2 regions of the Streptomyces sp. NPDC006733 genome follow, and region 1 is predicted to be linked to the other one. Evidence: riboswitches for the same ligand, from Rfam matches in the RefSeq annotation. Region 1 holds a riboswitch; the other holds the start of a gene.
The links. Region 1 has a riboswitch for S-adenosylmethionine ahead of thrC (threonine synthase). Riboswitches for the same ligand answer to the same signal wherever they lie in the genome.
Positions count from the first base shown of each region.

Region 1 (10,027 bases):
CGACGGGGGCGCCGGACGCCACGATCGAGGCGGCGCTGGCCGCGGCGGACGGCGAGGTCAAGCACGCCGTCCTGGCGATCCTGGCCGGGGTGGACGCCTCCACGGCGGCGCGGCTGCTGGCCAAGAGCAACGGGCACCTGCGCGCGGCCCTGGAGTCGGCCGGCGCCTGACGGCCCCCGCGGCCCGCCGGATCCGTCCGGCGGGCCGCTGGAAACGGACGCGGTGACGGAAACGCCCGAGGGCGGCACCCCCTGCTGGGGATGCCGCCCTCGGTCGTACTGCGGGGAGCGTGCGGAGATCTGACCGGAAGGTCAGAAGTCCATGTCGCCGCCGGGCATGCCGCCACCGGCGCCGGCGCCGGCTCCGGCCTTCTCGGGCTTGTCGGCGATGACGGCTTCCGTGGTGAGGAAGAGCGCGGCGATGGAGGCCGCGTTCTGCAGCGCGGAGCGCGTGACCTTGGCGGGGTCGATGATGCCTTCGGCGATCATGTCGACGTACTCGCCGGTCGCGGCGTTCAGGCCGTGACCGATGGGCAGGTTGCGGACCTTCTCCACAACGACGCCGCCTTCGAGGCCACCGTTGACGGCGATCTGCTTCAGCGGGGCCTCGAGGGCCAGCTTCACGATCGCGGCGCCGGTCGCCTCGTCACCTTCGAGCTCAAGCTTCTCGAACGCGACGGCGGCCTGGATGAGAGCGACGCCACCACCGGCGACGATGCCCTCTTCGACGGCGGCCTTCGCGTTGCGAACGGCGTCCTCGATGCGGTGCTTGCGCTCCTTGAGCTCAACCTCCGTCGCGGCACCGGCCTTGATGACGGCCACGCCGCCCGCGAGCTTCGCCAGGCGCTCCTGGAGCTTCTCGCGGTCGTAGTCCGAGTCCGAGTTCTCGATCTCGGCACGGATCTGGTTGACGCGACCGGCGACCTGGTCGGCCTCGCCGGCACCGTCCACGATCGTGGTCTCGTCCTTGGTGATGACGACCTTGCGGGCACGGCCGAGCAGGTCGAGACCGGCGTTCTCCAGCTTGAGGCCGACCTCCTCGGAGATGACGGTGCCACCGGTGAGGATGGCGATGTCGCCGAGCATGGCCTTGCGGCGGTCACCGAAGCCCGGGGCCTTGACGGCGACGGACTTGAAGGTGCCACGGATCTTGTTGACGACGAGGGTGGAGAGCGCCTCGCCCTCGACGTCCTCGGCGATGATCAGCAGCGGCTTGCCGGACTGCATGACCTTCTCGAGGAGCGGGAGCAGGTCCTTGACCGACCCGATCTTCGAGTTGACGATCAGGATGTACGGGTCGTCGAGCGACGACTCCATGCGCTCCAGGTCGGTCGCGAAGTACGCGGAGATGAAGCCCTTGTCGAAGCGCATGCCCTCGGTGAGCTCGAGCTCGAGCCCGAAGGTCTGCGACTCCTCGACGGTGATGACGCCTTCCTTGCCGACCTTGTCCATCGCCTCGGCGATGAGCTCGCCGATCTGGGTGTCGGCGGCGGAGATGGAGGCCGTCGAAGCGATCTGCTCCTTGGTCTCCACGTCCTTGGCCTGCTCGAGCAGCTGGGCGGAGACGGCCTCGACGGCCTTCTCGATGCCGCGCTTGAGGGCCATCGGGTTGGCGCCCGCGGCTACGTTGCGGAGGCCTTCCTTGACGAGGGCCTGGGCGAGAACGGTCGCGGTCGTCGTGCCGTCACCGGCGACGTCGTCGGTCTTCTTCGCGACTTCCTTGACCAGCTCGGCGCCGATCTTCTCGTACGGGTCCTCGAGCTCGATCTCCTTGGCGATGGAAACACCATCGTTGGTGATCGTGGGGGCGCCCCACTTCTTCTCGAGGACGACGTTGCGGCCCTTCGGGCCGAGGGTGACCTTGACGGCGTCGGCGAGCTGGTTCATCCCGCGCTCGAGGCCGCGCCGAGCTTCCTCGTTGAACGCGATGATCTTGGCCATAGAAGTGGTCCTCCCGGACAGGGGTGGATTTCAGTGGACCGCGTGGCGCCCGCGACGGACGGCCTGCCGATCGCCGGGCTCTTCCCAGCGGTCGAACGGGCCTCGCCGACCCGGTCCTTCTGTCACTCTCACTGTCAGAGTGCTAACGCCAATGATTAGCACTCGCCCTAGTCGAGTGCAAGCGACTGTGGACAACTCGGGGTCCCGGAGCGGCGTCGCGCGCCCCCGTCCCCACCACCCGAGCCGCCCCCCGGGCGGCCTCCCTGGCGCCCCGCCGCCGCGCCACGGGCGCCCCGCGCGCCCCGCAGCCGCGTCCCGCACCAGGACGCACGAAGGGCCCGCGCCCCTGACGGGACACGGACCCTTCGGCGTGAGTGCGTAGCGTCGTCGGCGACGCTCCGGAGCTTCAGCCGGCCAGGCGGACCATGTCTGCCTGCGGCCCCTTCTGACCTTGCGAGATCTCGAACTCGACTCGCTGGCCTTCTTCGAGGGTGCGGTAGCCGTCCATCTGGATCGCGCTGTAGTGGACGAAGACATCCGCACCACCGTCGACCGCGATGAAGCCGTAGCCCTTCTCCGCGTTGAACCACTTGACGGTGCCCTGAGCCATCCCTAACTCCCCTATTGCTGGCCCTATCGCGAATCCGCACTTCGCGGACCCGGGTCAGACCTCACCCCCACCAAGGTTGGGGGCGGCGCCGGAACGCGTCGACCGCGGCCGAATGTATCCGTACGGATGCCCTCTGCAACAGGTCAATCAGACGAGAATTCTGGGCACGACCGATCGGAAATAAAGGGATGAACAACAAGGATCCGGGGCAACTCGGACTGGACATACTTCGCCTACACGACAATCATCTCGCGAATTTGGCGATAAATCGCCGAACCCAGCGGAGGGGGAGGCGGGAGTCCAGCGCAACTGTACCTCGATTCAACTACCGCCCCACACTCAAATGCCCCGCCCACCACAGGGTGGGCGGGGCATGAGTTCACGCCGCGCTGGGTAGGGACGGAGGTCAGCCCCCGGCTACCGCCGGAATGATCGAGACATTCGCACCGTCCGGGACGGAGGTCTGCAGACCTTCGGAAAAGCGCACGTCGTCGTCATTGACATAGACGTTCACAAAGCGCCGCAGCTTGCCCGTGTCGTCGAGAACGCGCGCCGAAATACCCGCGTGGTTCTTCTCCAGCGACTCGAGGATCTCGGAGAGTGTCGAACCCTCGGCCGGTACTTCCGACTGGCCGCCGGTATAGGTGCGCAGAATGGTCGGGATACGAACAGAAGCACTCATGCGAGGCCAGCCTCTCGGAACGCGGCAACGGTCGGGCGGATGACGGCGGTCGGGCCGGTGGTCGGAGCGACCGCGTCCAGGGTCTTCAGGCCGTCACCGGTGTTGAGGACGACGGTCTCCAGCGACGGGTCGAGCTGACCGGTCTCGATGAGCTTCTGCAGGACGCCGACGGTCACCCCGCCCGCGGTCTCGGCGAAGATGCCCTCGGTGCGGGCCAGCAGCTTGATCGCGGCCACGCACTGCTCGTCGGTGACGTCCTCGACCGCTCCGCCGGTGCGGCGGGCGATGTCGAGCACGTACGGGCCGTCGGCCGGGTTGCCGATCGCCAGCGACTTGGCGATCGTGTCCGGCTTCACCGGGCGCACGACGTCGTGGCCGGCCTTGAAGGCCGCGGAGACCGGGGAGCAGCCCTCGGCCTGCGCGCCGTAGATCTTGTAGGGCTTCTCCTCGACCAGGCCGAGCTTGATCAGCTCCTGGAGCCCCTTGTCGATCTTCGTGAGCTGCGAACCGGACGCGATCGGGATGACGATCTGGTCCGGCAGCCGCCAGCCGAGCTGCTCGCAGATCTCGTACGCCAGGGTCTTGGAGCCCTCGCCGTAGTACGGGCGCAGGTTGACGTTGACGAAGCCCCAGTCCTCGCCGATCGGGTCGCCGATCAGCTCGGAGCAGAACCGGTTCACGTCGTCGTAGTTGCCCTCGATGCCGACCAGCTCGCCGCCGTACACCGCGGCCATGACGACCTTGCCGGCCTCCAGGTCGTGCGGGATGAACACGCAGGAGCGGAAGCCGGCGCGGGCGGCGGCGGCGCCGACGGCGCCCGCCAGGTTGCCCGTGGAGGAGCAGGAGAGCGTGGTGAGGCCGAAGGTGCGGGCGGCCTCCAGGGCGATGGCCACGACGCGGTCCTTGAAGGAGTGCGTCGGGTTGCCGGAGTCGTCCTTGACGTACAGGCCGCCGGTGACGCCCAGCTCGCGGGCCAGGTTGTCGGCCTTGACCAGCTTGGTCCAGCCCGGGTTCAGGTTGGGCTTGTCGACCACGTCGGCCGGGACGGGCAGCAGCGGCGCGTAGCGCCAGATGTTCGCCGGGCCGGACTCGATCTGCTTGCGCAGCGCTTCCGGGTCACCGGTGGGGAGGTCGTAGGCCACTTCGAGCGGCCCGAAACACTCCTGGCAGGCGAAGACCGGACCGAGCGCGACGCGTTCTCCGCACTCGCGGCAGGAGAGGGCGACGGCGGGGCCGAAGTCGGCTCCGGTGTCCGGGGTGGTTCCAGTGGTGTCGATGGTCTGCACAGCCATGACGGCGAGGCCCTTTCTCCTCATCTTCCCCGCGGCGACGATCGCCACGAGACGGAATTGGCACCTTCCCCACCTGGCCTCGCGTCGTCGACGACGAGATGTGGCGGGAGGGTTGCCGGGACTTCTGCGGGCCGTTCCCTCAGTCCCTCTGGATGAGCGCTGTGGCACCGGGCTCACGCCCGGGCATTTGTTTTCCGTGGTGACCCCGGCATGCGGTGGTCACTCGCGTTGTTCAAGACTGTAACCGACGAGCCCGACACTTGAGAGGGTCGTCCGTACCGCGAGATGGGTCACACAGGGGTCCGCCGCGGGGTGGAATCCGCCCGTCACCCACGATCAGGGAGTCACGCACGTGCTGCAAGAGGTGGAGCGCTGGCTCGATCGACGGTCCTGGTCCGCCGCCGACCGCCCCCTCGACCGGCTGCGCGCGGCCAAGCGCTCCGCGGGCGACCGGGGCACGGTCAGCGTGGTGCTGCCCGCCCTCGACGAGGAGGCCACGGTCGGTGCGATCGTGCGCACCATCCGCGACGAGCTGATGAGCGGGCCCGTCCCGCTCGTGGACGAACTGATCGTGATCGACTCGGGCTCCACGGACCGTACGGCGGAGGTCTCGGCCCGCGCCGGAGCCAGGGTCGTGCACCGGGACGAGATACTCCCCGGCCTGCCCGCGGTGCCCGGCAAGGGCGAGGTGCTGTGGCGGTCGCTCCTGGTGACGAGCGGCGAGATCGTCTGCTTCGTCGACGCGGACCTGCGCGACTTCGACGCCCGCTTCGTCCACGGGATCATCGGACCGCTGCTGACCGAGCCCGGTGTCCAGCTGGTCAAGGCCATGTACGACCGCCCGCTCGAAACCGGCGACACGGTGGTGCCGGCCGGCGGCGGCCGCGTCACCGAGCTCGTCGCCCGCCCCCTGCTCAACCTGCACTGGCCGCTGCTGGCGGGCTTCGTGCAGCCGCTGGGCGGCGAGTACGCGGCCCGCCGCTCCCTGCTGGAGCGGCTGCCCTTCCCCGTCGGCTACGGCGTCGAGCTCGGCATGCTCGTCGACGCGCTGAACACCGTCGGCCTGGACGCCCTGGCCCAGGTGGACGTGGGAGTACGCCACCACCGCCACCAGGACGGCCAGGCGCTCGGCCGGATGGCCGCCACGATCTACCGCACCGCCCAGGTCCGGCTCGCCCGCGGCCAGCTGGTGCGCCCCGTCCTCACCCAGTTCAACCGGGGAGCGGACGGCGGCTTCGAACCCTCGACGCACGAGGTGGCGGCGGAGGAGCGCCCTCCCATGATCACCGTCCCCGAATACCTCAGCCACCGCGCTGCCCGCCGCACGGGCTAACCGGTTCCGTCCCGCGCGGGGGGCGTGACCCCGCCGCGCGCCGCCAGCACGTTTGCGTCGCGGGACACCTGGCTAGGCTGGCGGCATGGTCGCTCATCGCGCAGCCCCGATCCTCGTCGCCTCCAACCGCGGACCCGTCTCGTACACCCTCGGGGAGGACGGCACCCTCACCGCCAAGCGCGGCGGCGGCGGCCTGGTGTCCGGGCTCAGCGCCATCGGCCCCGACGCCGGGGCGGTCTGGGTGTGCGCGGCCATGAGCGAGGGCGACCGCGAGGCGGTCCGCCGCGGCGAGGGCGACGCGCAGACGCGCATGCTGGGCATCGAGCCGGACGTCTTCGGCGCCGCGTACAACTCCATCGCCAACTCCGTGCTGTGGTTCGTCCACCACCTGCTCTTCCAGACCCACCTGGAACCCCTCCTCGACGAGGACTTCCGGCAGGACTGGGCGTCCTACGAGACGTACAACGCCGCCTTCGCGGACGCGCTCGCCGAGGAGGCCGCGGAGGGCGCCACCGTCCTGGTGCAGGACTACCACCTGTCGCTGGCCCCCGCGCTGCTGCGCGAGCGCCGCCCGGACCTGCGGATCGGGCACTTCTCGCACACCCCGTGGGCGCCGCCGGACTACTTCCGCCTGCTGCCCGACGACATCGGGGCGGAGCTGCTGACCGGCATCCTCGGCGCGGACCGCGCCGCGTTCCTCACCCACCGGTGGGCGGAGGCCTTCGCTGCGTGCTGCGCCGACGTCCTCGGCGCGGACGTCGGCCGCGACGACGCCGGCGAGCTGACCGTCACCCACGAGGGCCGCACCACGCGGATCGGCGTGCACGGGCTGGGTGCCGACGCCGACTTCCTGCGGGAGCGCTCACACCAGGACGACGTCGAGGAGCGGCTGGCCGCGCTGCGCTCCGAGGTCGGCGACGGCCGGCGCACGATCGTCCGCGTCGACCGCACCGAGCTCTCCAAGAACATCGTGCGCGGCTTCCTCGCCTACCGGCAGCTGCTCACCGAGCACCCGGAGTGGCACGAGCGCGTCGTGCACATCGCCTTCGCGTACCCCTCGCGCCACGACCTCGCGGTGTACCGCGAGTACACCGCCGAGGTGCAGCGGGTGGCCGACGAGATCAACGCGGAGTTCGGCACGGACGGCTGGCAGCCGCTGCTCCTGCACGTCAAGGACGACTTCGCCCGCTCGCTGGCCGCGTACCGCCTCGCCGACGTGGCCCTGGTCAACCCCATCCGCGACGGCATGAACCTGGTCGCGAAGGAGGTCCCGGTCGTCTCGGACGACGGCGTCGCCCTGGTCCTGTCCCGCGAGGCGGGCGCCTACGAGGAACTCGGCGACGACGCCCTGGTCGTGAACCCCTACGACCTCCGCTCCACGGCCCGCGCCCTGCACGAAGCCCTCACCATGCCGGAGGACGAACGCGCGGAGCGCACCAAGCGCCTGGCGGCCGCGGCAACCGCCCTGCCCCCGGCGCAGTGGTTCCTGGCGCAGCTGGACGAGCTGCGCTGACCCGCTGACCGGGCCGGCCGGTCAGCGGGATTCGAGTGCGTCCGCCAGGGCGTTGAGGAGGTCCACGACGCCCTGCGGGCCGTCGACGACGAGGTCGGAGCGGGAGACCAGTTCCGGGGGGACCTCGCCGGAGGCGGTGCCGCTGCAGACGAGGACGCCGGGGAGGCCTTCGCCCCGGAGGCGTTCGACCGCGGCGAAGGCCGCGAGGTCGCCGAGGTCGTCGCCCGCGTAGAGCACCGAGCCGGCGTCGACCTCGCGGAGGTAGGCGTCGAGGGCGACGCCCTTGTCCATGCCCGGGGGCCGCAGTTCGAGGACGAGGCGGCCGGGTTCGACGATGAGGCCGTGGCAGGCGGCGAGTTCGGACAGGGGTTCGCGGAGCGCCTCGAAGGCGGCCTCGGGGTCCTCGGTGCGGCGGGTGTGGACGGCGACCGCGCGTCCCTTGTCCTCTATCCACGTGCCGCGCCAGGCGCCGATCCCGTCGAGGAAGCCCGGCAGCTCGGCCCGTACCGCCTCGACGCCCGAGTGGTCGCCCGCGGACTTCACCTCACCGCTGACCGCGTCCCAGCGCTCCGCGCCGTAGTGGCCGAGCACGACGAGCCGCTCCAGCCCCGGCACGCCGGCGAAGCCGCCGTACCGGACCGCCACGCCGGCCGGGCGGCCGGTGATCACCGCGACCGCCGCGAGGTGCGGGGCGAGCCGGGCGAGGGCGGGCGCGGCGCCGGGGTGGGCGCGGGCGCTCTCGGGGTCGGGGACGATCGGCGCGAGGGTGCCGTCGAAGTCGAGAGCGACCACGGCGCGCTCGGGGTTCGCGAGGAACGCCGCGAGGCCTTCCTTGCCGTCGGACGTGGACGAGGTCAGCAGGTGACTGCTCATGCGCTGACCCTACCCAGGCGGGGCGCGCCCAGTGCAGGGGGCACGGCAGGCGGACGGAAGCGCGGCTCAGCGCGACTCGCGGCGGGCGTCCCTCGCCCGGCGCAGGCGGTTGACCGTCACCGGGTCGTGCGCGAGCGCCCTGGGGTCGTCGAGGAGCGCGTTGAGGAGCTGGTAGTAGCGAGTGGCGGACATGCCGAGCCGCTCCCGGATCGCCCGTTCCTTCGCGCCCGGCCCCGCCCAGGTGCGGGCGGCGAGGTCGAGGACGGCCCGGTCCTGGGCGGTCAGGCCCCCGCTCTCGCTCTCCACCCGCGTCCCCTCGACGTCGACTCGTGGCTGCCGGGCCACCTGGGCTACTTCGACTTCTGCGCGGCGTCCTGCGTCTCGGCGAAGCGCTGCAGGTCGCTGAGGACCGTCTTGGGGTCGCCGTGCACGGCGCTGCCGATGACCTTCTTCAGCTGGTCGTTGACCGGTCCCCAGGAGGTCTTGTCCACAGGGTAGAACTGGGCGGACGGCAGCAGGTCGATGAACTCGATGAGGTCCTTGTCCTTCGGGTCCTTGCGCATCGCCTGCATGGCCGAGTTGGTCACCGGCAGCAGGCCGTACTCGTCGAGGAACTTGATCGAGTTCTCGGCGCTGTACGCGAACTGCAGGAACTTGCCGATCTCGCCGCGGTGGCCGTTCTGCTTGAAGGCCATCATCCAGTCGGCGACGCCGAGCGTCTCGGTGATCCGGCCGCCCTTGCCGGGGATCTGCACGGCCTTGACCTTGATGCCCTTGGCCAGCGCCTGCTTGAGCAGCGTCGGGTGGCCGTTGACCATGCCGGCCTTGCCGGACAGGAAGGCGTCGAAGACGGTGCGGCGGTTGGTCTTGGCGGGGTCGCCGCCGGTGAGGCCGGGCGCGACCAGCTTGTCCTTGAGCCACTGGAAGGCTTCGACGTTCGGCTGCGAGTCGATGGTGTAGCTGCCGACGGTGTCGGTGTACGAGCCCTGGTTGCCGAGCATCCACATCAGGGACTCGGCCTGCGGCTCCTCGGGGCCCAGCGGCAGGCCGAACGGCATCTTGACGCCGTGCGCCTTCAGCTTCTTCGCGTCGGCCTCGATGTCGTCCCAGGTGGTGGGCGCCTTCTTGATGTCCGCGTCGTCGAACAGCGTCTGGTTGTAGAAGAACATCCGGGAGCTGGAGACGAAGGGGATGCCGTACTGCGTGCGGTTCTGCTCCCCCGCGGCGGCCAGCGAGGGGATGAAGTCGGCCTGCGCGCTGATCGGGAAGAGCTCGTCGGCGGCGTACAGCTGGCCCTTGGACGCGTAGGCGGCGTAGGAGCCTATCTGGGCTATGTCGGGCGCCTTGCCGGCCGCCACCATCTCCGCGACCTTGGTGTCGACGTGGTCCCAGTCGATCACCTGGATGTCGATCTTGATGCCGGGGTTCTTGGCCTCGAAGGCGCGGCCGAGGTCGTCCCAGTACTTCTTGGAACTGGTGGCCGCGTCGGTGCCGTAGTCGGCCGCGACCATGTGCAGCGTGACGTCGCCGCCGAGGCCGCTGCTTCCACCGCATCCACTGAGTGTCGTCAGAGCCAGCGCCGCCGCGATACCCGCTGCCGCCGTACCCAGGAGTCGTCGCCGGTGCACCGTTCTCCTACCGCCTTCATCCGCCCGCCCCCGCACGTTTCCGGGGGCGTCAAGTGCCCGAGTCTGCCCGCGCTGCCCACCCAAGGTCTACACCACGCCTGTCTCGCTTCGGCAACACCCTTCCCCGAGCGTCGGGACAGAAGGGATGGAAGCCCG
Region 1 is NZ_JBEYJD010000001.1:88,051-98,077, reverse strand. Features, by position in the region: gene murQ (N-acetylmuramic acid 6-phosphate etherase) at 1-170, shown strand, start outside; gene groL (chaperonin GroEL) at 312-1,940, opposite strand; gene ABZ721_RS00440 (cold-shock protein) at 2,347-2,550, opposite strand; gene ABZ721_RS00435 (MoaD/ThiS family protein) at 2,957-3,232, opposite strand; gene thrC (threonine synthase) at 3,229-4,524, opposite strand; SAM riboswitch class I at 4,542-4,683, opposite strand; gene ABZ721_RS00425 (glucosyl-3-phosphoglycerate synthase) at 4,877-5,857, shown strand; gene ABZ721_RS00420 (trehalose-6-phosphate synthase) at 5,943-7,370, shown strand; gene otsB (trehalose-phosphatase) at 7,392-8,243, opposite strand; gene ABZ721_RS00410 (DUF3263 domain-containing protein) at 8,310-8,549, opposite strand; gene ABZ721_RS00405 (extracellular solute-binding protein) at 8,594-9,871, opposite strand.

Region 2 (10,027 bases), on a different contig from region 1:
TCTTCGGCCCCGCCGGCCACGCCCTTCCGCAGCTGCGGATCAGCGTGAACGAGGAGGGCAACCTCATCGCCCTCGGCGACTTCGACGAGCCCGTCGGCCCGAGCTTCTGGGAGCGCGGATGAGTACCACTGCTGAAAACCCGCAGCGCCGCGGCAAAGCCCCGGCAGGCGAGCGGGTCGCGGACTGGGCCGATGGCCGCCTGGGCATCTACGGCCTGGCCAAGGCCAACATGCGCAAGATCTTCCCGGACCACTGGTCCTTCATGCTCGGTGAGATCTGCCTCTACAGCTTCATCATCCTCATCCTCACGGGTGTGTACCTGACGCTGTTCTTCCACCCCAGCATGAGCGAGGTCGTCTACGAGGGCCCCTACGCCCCGTTGCAGGGCCAGCGCATGTCGGACGCGTTCGCCTCGACGATGCACATCAGCTTCGAGGTCCGCGGTGGCCTGCTGGTCCGCCAGATCCACCACTGGTCCGCGCTGATCTTCGTGGCCGCGATGCTCGTGCACATGATGCGCGTGTTCTTCACGGGCGCGTTCCGCAAGCCCCGCGAGGTCAACTGGGTCTTCGGCTTCCTGCTGCTGGTCCTCGGCATGTTCACCGGGTTCACCGGCTACTCGCTGCCGGACGACCTGCTGTCGGGCACCGGCGTCCGGTTCATGGACGGCGCCGTGCTCTCCATGCCGGTCGTGGGCACCTACCTGTCGTTCTTCATGTTCGGCGGGGAGTTCCCCGGCACCGACTTCGTGCCGCGCTTCTACTCGGTGCACATCCTGCTGCTGCCGGGCATCATGGCCGGCCTGCTGGTGGCCCACCTGATCCTGGTCTTCTACCACAAGCACACCCAGTTCCCGGGTGCGGGCAAGACGGAGAAGAACGTCGTCGGCATGCCGCTGCTGCCGGTGTACATGGCGAAGGCGGGCGGCTTCTTCTTCCTGGTCTTCGGCGTCATCGCGATGGTCGCCTCGATCGCCTCGATCAACCCGATCTGGGCGATGGGCCCCTACCGGCCGGACCAGGTGTCCACCGGCGCCCAGCCCGACTGGTACATGGGCTTCTCCGAGGGCCTGATCCGCGTCATGCCGGGCTGGGAGATCAACGCCTGGGGCCACACCCTCAACCTGGGTGTGTTCATCCCGCTGATGATCTTCCCGCTGGTGCTGGTCGCGATCGCGGTCTACCCGTTCGTCGAGTCCTGGGTCACCGGGGACAAGCGGGAGCACCACCTGCTCGACCGGCCGCGCAACCACCCGGTCCGCACCGGCTTCGGTGCCGCCTGGCTCAGCTGGTACGGCATCCTGCTCGTCGGCGGCGGCAACGACCTGTGGGCGACGCACTTCCACCTGTCGCTCAACCAGATCACCTGGGTCGTGCGCATCGGCTTCTTCGTCCTGCCGGTGCTCGTCTTCCTCGCCACCAAGCGGATCTGCCTCGGCCTGCAGCGCCGGGACCGCGACAAGGTGCTGCACGGTCGCGAGACCGGGCTCATCAAGCGGCTCCCGCACGGCGAGTTCATCGAGGTGCACGAGCAGCTCTCCCCGGAGGCGCTGCACACGCTCACCGCGCACGACCAGCCGAAGCCGCTCGAAGCCGGCCCGGAGGTCGACGAGAACGGCGTGGAGCGCAAGATCGGCCCCATCACGAAGCTGCGCACCAAGCTGTCGCACGGCTTCTACGGCGAGGCCAGCCAGATCCCCAAGCCGACCGCCGAGGAGCACGCGGAGATCACCAGTGGCCACGGCCACCACTGATCGCCCGCTGACCCCCGGCGCCGGCTGACGGCACCGTCGAAGGGCCCCGTCCATGAACTGGACGGGGCCCTTCGCCGTGCCCGGCCCCCGATAGGCTGGGCCCGCAGTACCGACCCGACCACCAGGAGTGTGGAGCATGAGCGTTGTGACCCCGGCAGGCGGCGACAGCTCGGCCACCAACTCCTGGCCCGGCGTACTCAACCCGCTGCTGCGCGGCCATGACCTGACGGCCGACGACACCGCGTGGGCGATGGACCGGATCATGAGCGGTGAGGCCACCGACGCCCAGATCGCCGGATTCGCCGTGGCGCTGCGCGCCAAGGGCGAGACCATCGAAGAGGTGTCCGGCCTGGTCAGGACGATGTACGCGCACGCGAACCTCATCGAGGTACCGGGCCGCACCGTCGACATCGTCGGGACCGGCGGGGACCTCGCCAAGACCGTGAACATCTCCACCATGTCGGCGATCGTCGTGGCGGGCACCGGCGCGAAGGTCGTCAAGCACGGCAACCGGGCGGCGTCCTCGCAGAGCGGCTCCTCGGACGTGCTGGAGAAGCTCGGGGTCAATCTGGACCTGACGCCGAAGCGGGTGGTGGAGGTCGCCGAGGAAGCGGGCATCACGTTCTGCTTCGCGGTGAAGTTCCACCCGGCGCTGCGGCACGTGGCGGCGGCCCGGCGCGAGCTGGGCATCGCGACGACGTTCAACCTGCTGGGGCCGCTCACCAACCCGGCCCGGGTCACCTCCCAGGCGACGGGCGTCGCCGACACCCGGGCGGCGGGCATCATCGCCGGCGTGCTGGCCGAGCGCGGCTCCTCCGCGCTCGTCTTCCGCGGCGACGACGGGCTGGACGAGCTGACCACCACCGCGACGTCCCAGGTCTGGGTGGTGCGGGACGGCAAGGTCGACCAGGTCGCCTTCGACCCGCGCGACGTCGGGATCGCGCTGGTCCCCGTCGAGGCGCTGCGCGGCGCCGACGCCGCGCACAACGCGGACGTGGCCCGCCGCCTGCTGGCCGGCGAGCGCGGCCCGGTCCGCGACGCGGTCCTCCTCAACGCCGCCGCGGCCCTGGTGGCCCTCCACCCGGCCGCCGCCCCGCTGGAGGCCCAGATCGCGGAAGGCATCACGCGCGCCGCCGAGGCGATCGACTCGGGCGCGGCCCGGGCCGCGCTGGACCGCTGGGTAGCGGCCAGCAACGGGTAGCCCTTCCGGCGGATCCTCCGACGCCTGTTCGGCGGCCCGCCTGCCCGCCTGTCCGCCGGGCAGGCGGGGCCTGCCGGCGCGGGCGACCGCCGCACCGTACCGGCGTCCCGCCGCCCCCGGGCCTTCCGTCGACAGGCCCGGCCTCGGGCCGCGCCGAGCCGGCCCGACGTCTGCCGCACGGACCCCGGCGGCTGTCCGCAGGACCGGCCGCGCGGAGCGGGTGGTGTCCGTATCGCGGACCCCTGATTGCCGTCGGCGGGACTGCTGGCATACTTGGCGTCAGGTCACGAGTGACAGCGTTCGAGCCCTGGCTTGCTGTCCGGCAACCCTCCGTCCGTGGCGGGGTGCCCCAGGTGATGACCGGGCTGTGGGCGAGGTGCCCACGGCAAGCGCGGGCCCCTTTGCGACTGCTTCCGGGGTCCTGGACCCTGAGGAGCTTCGCCATGTCCGTGCACCCCGTTTCCCTGGCCACCGCCGCCCCGCTCGACGTGCTGGGCCGTGACGTCCGGGTCCCGCTGGTGACCGGTGGCGAGGTCACCTACGCCGCGCTCGACTACGCGGCGAGCGCGCCCGCCCTGCAGCGGGTCTGGGACGACGTGGCCGCGTACGCGCCCTACTACGGCAGCGTGCACCGCGGGGCCGGGTACCTGTCGCAGCTCTCCACGGACCTGTTCGAGCAGAGCCGCGCGACCGTCGCCGAGTTCCTGGGCTGCCGGGAGGGCGACCAGGTGGTCTTCACCCGCTCGACGACCGACTCGCTGAACCTGCTGGCCTCGGTGCTCCCGGCCGGCACCCAGGTCTTCGTCTTCGAGACCGAGCACCACGCCTCGCTGCTGCCGTGGCGGGACGCGCGCGTCACGTACCTCAGCGCGCCGCGCACCCCCGAGGCGGCCGTCGCCTCGCTGGAGGCGGCGCTCGCCCAGCGCGATCCGTACGGCCCCGCCCTGGTGTGCGTGACCGGCGCCTCGAACGTCACCGGTGAGCTGTGGCCGGTCCGCGAGCTGGCCGACGCCGCCCACGCGCACGGCGCCCGCATCGTGCTGGACGCCGCGCAGCTCGCCCCGCACCACCCGGTGGACATCGCCGAGCTGGACGTGGACTGGGTGGCGTTCTCCGGCCACAAGCTCTACGCCCCGTTCGGCTCCGGCGTGCTGGCCGGCCGCGCGGACTGGCTGCAGGAGGCCGAGCCGTACCTGGCGGGCGGCGGCGCGAGCCGCAAGGTCGCCCGGCGGGCCGACGGCGGGGTGGACGTCGAGTGGCACTCCAGCGCCGCCCGGCACGAGGCCGGCTCGCCGAACGTCATCGGCGTGTACTCCATCGCCTCGGCCTGCCGGGCGCTGACCGAGGCGGGCTTCGACTCGCTCGTCGAGCGGGAGCAGGGCCTGGTCGCCCGGGTCCGGGCCGGACTGGCCGAGGTGCCGCAGGTCAGGGTGCTCTCGCTGTTCGGTGACGACGCCCCCCGGGTCGGCGTCATCTCGTTCGTCGTGGACGGCTGGAACAGCTCGCACTTCGCCGCCGCGCTCTCCGCCGAGTACGGCATCGGGGTGCGCGACGGCCTGTTCTGCGCCCACCCGCTGGTCCGCACCCTGCTGGGCAGCGAGCCCTCCGAGCCGGGCGAGTGCGGCTCCCCGGAGACCGAGCCGGGCGAGAAGTCGCTCAACGCGATCCGGGTGAGCTTCGGGGCGGGTACGCCCGACGAGCACGTGGAGCGCTTCCTCGGCGCCGTCACCGAGCTCGTCCGCGACGGCGCCCGGTGGAACTACCGCACCGAGGACGGCCGCTGCGTGCCCGCCCGCGACTGAGCCGGCCGGGCGGGCACGCGGCGGCCCGCCCGTCGGGCCGCCCGCGTCAGCCTTCGAGGCCGATCGCGAAGGCCGCCTCCAGGTCGTGCTGGGAGTACGTGCGGAACGCGACGTGGGTGTCGGTGGCCTCCACGCCGGGGATCTTGCTGATCCGGCCGGGGATGACGTCCGCGAGGTCGTCGTGCCGGGCGACGCGGACCATGGCGACCAGGTCGTACGTCCCGGTGACCGAGTAGACCTCGCTGACGCTGTCCAGGGCGGCGATCGCCTCGGCGATCTCCGGGATCCGGTCGACGCTGGTCTTGATGAGCACGATCGCGGTGATCACGGCTGTAGGTCTCCTTGGGTCGCCCGGGGTGCGGTCTCCAGCTTAGGGCTTCGCCCGAAGCACACCGAGGCGGCCAGGAAGCCGAAGACGAAGCCCACCACGTGGGCCAGGTAGGCGACCCCGGGGCCCGACTGGCTGGTCCGGGCGGCCAGCCACTGCAGCGCGAACCAGAAGCCGAGGACCATCCAGGCGGGGAAGCGCAGCGGGAGGAAGAACAGGAACGGGAAGAGGCTCGTCACCCGCGCCCGGGGATAGAGGTAGAGGTACGCGCCGAGCGCCCCGGAGATGGCGCCGGAGGCGCCCACCAGGCTCTGGGTGGAGTCGGTGTTGGCGAGCGCGAAGCCGTACGTGGCGAGGTATCCGGCCGCCACGAAGAAGACCAGGTACCGGAAGCGGCCCATACGGCTCTCCACGTTGTCACCGAAAACGTAGAGAAACAGCATGTTGCCGATCAGATGCAGCCAACTTCCATGGACGAACATCGCGGTGAGCACCGAGAGGACCGCCGTCTTGGCGAACGCCTGCGGGGCCGGGCAGCCGGCCGGGAGCCCCAGCCGGTCCAGCGGCAGCCGGCCGTGGAACAGCTCGCCGGGGATGACCCCCCAGTGCGCGAAATAGACCGCCTGGGCGCACTGGAGCTGGTCACCCTTGCCGTAAGAGGGGTTGAACCCCGAGATCGGGCCCAGCAGGAACACCACGGTGCACAGGGCGATCAGGGCGTACGTCACCACGGGGGTGCGGCGGACCGGGTTCGCGTCGTAGACCGGGATGACCATGCACCGATCATGACGGAACGGGCGTATCGGTCCGGGGGCGCCTCGCCGCAGCGCCGCCTGCCGTGGAGGCCGTAGGGTAACCGGAACGCGCGCGTACGCCACGTGCCGACCCGAAAGTCCTGAAAGAGGTGTCCGCCCGATGCCGGTTCCCCTGCCGACCGCGACGACCCGGTGGCGCTGCACGCTGTGCGGCAACCTGACCCGGTTCGATGTCACGCGATCGACCAAGGTCGTCGAGTACATCCACCTGGACCTCGCCGGCGAGCCGAAGGTCGAGGAGACCGAGGTGCTCAGCGAGACCGTGGAGTCGGTGCGCTGCCGCTGGTGCAACGCGGCCGACCAGGTCGAGTTGGTCGACCGGCCCGACGCGGACGCGGCGGAGCCGGGCACCGGGTCCGGCGCCGGGGCGGAAGCCGGTTCGACGCAGGGTTGACCCCGAACGGCGACAATGGACTTGCACGGCGGCGGCCAGAGGGATCGAAGGGGGCCGGGGAGGCGCCGACAGCACTGGACAGGAGTGACTGGTGGATGGGACCGGCGGGCACCCGCAGGCCGAGAGCAGCGGCGTCGACGAGACGGCCGAGCCGGCCCTGGACCGGCCACTGCCCGAAGGCGTGCGGCACCGGGTCGTGACGATAGCCGCTGATGCCTTCGGCGGCCTCACGCTCGCCGAACTGCCGTCCCCCTTGCGGCCCTATGCCCGGTTCACCCCGTCCCGGCGCGCCAAGTTCGCGGCGACCGCGCTGGCGACCGCGCTGGAGACCGACCCCGCCTTCCGGCAGAAGATCGCCGCCCGGCTGCGCGAGTCCCAGCCGGAGCTGGCGGAGGCGCTGGAGGCGGGCACCCCGCCGCCGGCCGCGGACCCGCTGGACGTGGCCGCGGCCGCCTACCTGTTGCGCCCGGCCGGCTGGGCCAAGATCGTCGCCACCGCCGGCGAGGAGGCGCAGCGCGCGCTGGCCGAACGCGCCGACGGCGAGACCACCCGCGAACTGCAGCAGCTGCGGGACGAGCTGGCCGAGTTCCAGCTCCAGGCCCGGGACGAGGCGGCCCGCGCCCGCGGCGAGCTGGAGGCGGCCCGCAAGGAGATCGAGACGACGCAGCGCAGGCTGCGCAGCGCGGTCAGCGACATGAAGCGCGCCGAGGCGGCGCTGCGCAAGGTGGAGACCGAGCTGGAGGAGGCCCGGGCCGCGGCCGCCGCGGAGAAGGCCGCCGCCGAGAACGAGGCGCGCCGGCTCAGGACCCGGGTCACCGAGGCCGAGGCCGCCGTCGAGGCGGGCCGCCGGTCCGTGCGCGAGGGCCGCAGCGCCGAGGGCGTGCGGCTGCGGCTGCTGCTGGACACCGTGCTGGACGCGGCCACCGGGCTGCGCCGCGAGCTGGCGCTGCCGCCGCGCGACACGATGGGCGTCCGGCCGGCCGACACCGTGGAGGCGGTCGCGCCCGGCACGATCAGCCCCAAGGACATCGCGCAGCGGGCCCTGTCCGAGAACGACCCGGCCCTGCTCGACCAGTTGCTGGCCCTGCCGCAGGCGCACCTGGTGATCGACGGCTACAACGTCACCAAGACCGGGTACCCCTCCCTGCCGTTGGAGAAGCAGCGGCTGCGGCTGCTCGGCGGCCTCGCGGTGCTGGCCGCGCAGAGCGGCGCCGAGGTGACGTGCGTCTTCGACGGGGCCGACCTGGACGCCCCGGTGCTGCTGGCGCCGCCGCGCGGGGTGCGGGTGATGTTCAGCAGGGCGGGGGAGACCGCCGACGAGCTGATCCGCCGCCTGGTGCGGGCGGAACCGCCGGGCCGGGTCGTCGTGGTGGTCTCCGCGGACCGCGAGGTGGCCGACGGCGTCGCCAAGGCCGGTGCGCGGCCCGTCGCTTCGACGCTGCTCCTCAAGCGGCTCGCGCGCGGCTGACCCGGGTGCCTGCACACCTTTGCGATCAACTCAGCGTCAGATGACCACTACTGCACGTTCGATCTTCGTAAAGAAACCATGGAACGACCGAAGTTTTACCTACAAGGATTTGAACCGATCACAGGAAGGTCACTAAGGTCGGGGCTCGAACCTCCGCGCCGTTGATCAAGCCGCCCCGCCAACACGGTGGGACCAGCGGCCGAACGACCTGGCGCAGGGGGGACCGCCGACCATCCGGGTAGGCGGCTGAAGGAAGAAGGAGCTCGCCTTCGTGGCGTCCCACCGTCGTCCCAAGCCGACAAGCCGCACGCGGGTGACGATCCTCACCGCCACCGCTGCCGCAGCCGTCGCCCTCACGTCCCAGGCCGCCAACGCCGCCCCCGCCAAGCCCGACATCAAGGACGTCAAGTCCCAGGTCGACAAGTTGTACGACGAGGCGGAGCAGGCCGGCGAGAAGTACAACGGCGCCAAGGAGCAGCAGGGCAAGCTCCAGAAGGAGGTCGGCGAGCTCCAGGACCGCGTGGCGCGCGAGCAGGGCACGCTCAACACCCTCCGCGACGGCCTCGGCGCGATGGCGAGCGCCCAGTACCGCAACGGCGGCATCGACCCGACGCTCCAGCTCCTGCTGTCGACGGACCCGGACACGTACCTGTCCAAGGCGTCCACGATGGACCAGTTGAGCTCCCAGCAGGCCGAGTCGCTCAAGCAGATCCAGGAGGTCAAGCGCACCCTGGACCAGCGGCGCGCCGAGGCCACCACCAAGATGGCCGCCCTGGAGGCCACCCGCACCGAACTCGGCAAGCAGAAGGACGCGGCCCAGGCCAAGCTGGCCGAGGCCCAGAAGCTGCTGAACTCGCTGAGCGCCCAGCAGCGTGCCGCCATCGCGGCCCAGGAGGGCCGGGCGAACCGCAGCAACGAGCGGCCCAACCTGGGCGACATACCCGCCCCGTCCCAGCGGGCCGCCGCCGCGCTCGCCGCCGCGAAGACCCGGATCGGCATGCCGTACCGCTGGTCCGCGACCGGCCCCAGCAGCTTCGACTGCTCCGGCCTGACCATGTGGTCCTACGCGAAGGCCGGCGTCGACCTGCCCCGGATGTCCCAGGACCAGGCCAACTACGGCCCGCACCTGACGATGAGCCAGCTGGCCCCCGGCGACCTGGTCATCTTCTTCGGCGACCGCCACCACGTCGGCTTCTACGCCGGCAACGGCATGGTGCTGCACGCTCCCAAGCCGGGTGCGTACGTGCGCTACGAGGCGATCGGCAACATGCCCTTCCAGTTCGGCGTGCGGATCTGACCCGGTCCGCTCCTGTCCGACCGTACGGATCCGGTCCCGGCACCTGCCGGGGCCGGATCCGTTCTTTCGGCGCCGAGGGGGCCCGCGGGGCTGGAGCCGTGGTTCATTCGGGTGATATCGGAGGGTGACCGCTGACGCCCGAGCGGCAGTGACCTGGGCATCGGTCCGGAGGCCCGGCCCGCCCGGCCGCGCGAATTTTGAACTCCGCGTGACGGTCTGGCTACTGTCTGGCCCGTGGCAGCACATCGGCGGTTCCCGCAGCCCGGCTTCACCCGCACCTCCCGCGTCACCGTGCTCTCCGCGGCGGCCGCCGCGGCGGCGCTGTCCGGAGGCGCGGCGGCCCAGGTGGCGGCCGCCGACCCGGCGGGGTCAGCGACCGACGCGACGGCGCGGGTGGGACAGCTCTACCAGCAGGCCGAGCAGGCCACCGAGGAGTACAACGCCGCGCAGGAGCAGGCCGGGCGGCTGCGGCGCGAGGTCAGCTCGCTGCAGGACCAGGCGGCCCGGGGCCAGGAGCGCGTCAACCGCATGCGGGACGAGCTCGGCGCGATCGCCGGGGCCCAGTACCGCAGCGGCGGCATCGACCCGACGATGGCCCTGATGCTCTCCTCCGACCCCGACGGCTATCTCGACCGGGCGGAGGCGCTCGACCGCATCAGCACCCACCAGGCCAGCAGCCTGTCCGAACTCCAGGAGGCGCAGCGCTCGCTGGAGCAGAAGCGGTCGATGGCGGCGGCCAAGCTCGCCGACCTGGAGCGCGCCAGGGCCACGATGAAGGACCGCAAGCGCAGCGTGCAGGGCAAACTCGGCGCCGCGCAGCGGCTGCTCAACGAGCTGCCGGCCGGCGAGCGGGCCGGATTCGCCCGCGGTCTGGACGACCGGGCCTCGCGCTCCGACCGCTCCGCGCCCGACATCCCGGACCTGCCGGCCTCCTCGTCCCGCGCCGCGATGGCCGTGGCCGCCGCGCGG
Region 2 is NZ_JBEYJD010000066.1:3,104-13,130, forward strand. Features, by position in the region: gene ABZ721_RS36885 (Rieske 2Fe-2S domain-containing protein) at 1-122, shown strand, start outside; gene ABZ721_RS36890 (cytochrome bc complex cytochrome b subunit) at 119-1,753, shown strand; gene trpD (anthranilate phosphoribosyltransferase) at 1,890-2,954, shown strand; SAM riboswitch class IV at 3,237-3,352, shown strand; gene ABZ721_RS36900 (aminotransferase class V-fold PLP-dependent enzyme) at 3,398-4,756, shown strand; gene ABZ721_RS36905 (Lrp/AsnC ligand binding domain-containing protein) at 4,803-5,084, opposite strand; gene ABZ721_RS36910 (rhomboid family intramembrane serine protease) at 5,081-5,860, opposite strand; gene ABZ721_RS36915 (hypothetical protein) at 6,000-6,293, shown strand; gene ABZ721_RS36920 (NYN domain-containing protein) at 6,385-7,761, shown strand; gene ABZ721_RS36925 (NlpC/P60 family protein) at 8,033-9,058, shown strand; gene ABZ721_RS36930 (NlpC/P60 family protein) at 9,293-10,027, shown strand, end outside.
Region 2: it holds a riboswitch for S-adenosylmethionine, as region 1 does, so the genes downstream of both, ABZ721_RS36900 (aminotransferase class V-fold PLP-dependent enzyme) here and thrC (threonine synthase) in region 1, are expected to answer to the same signal.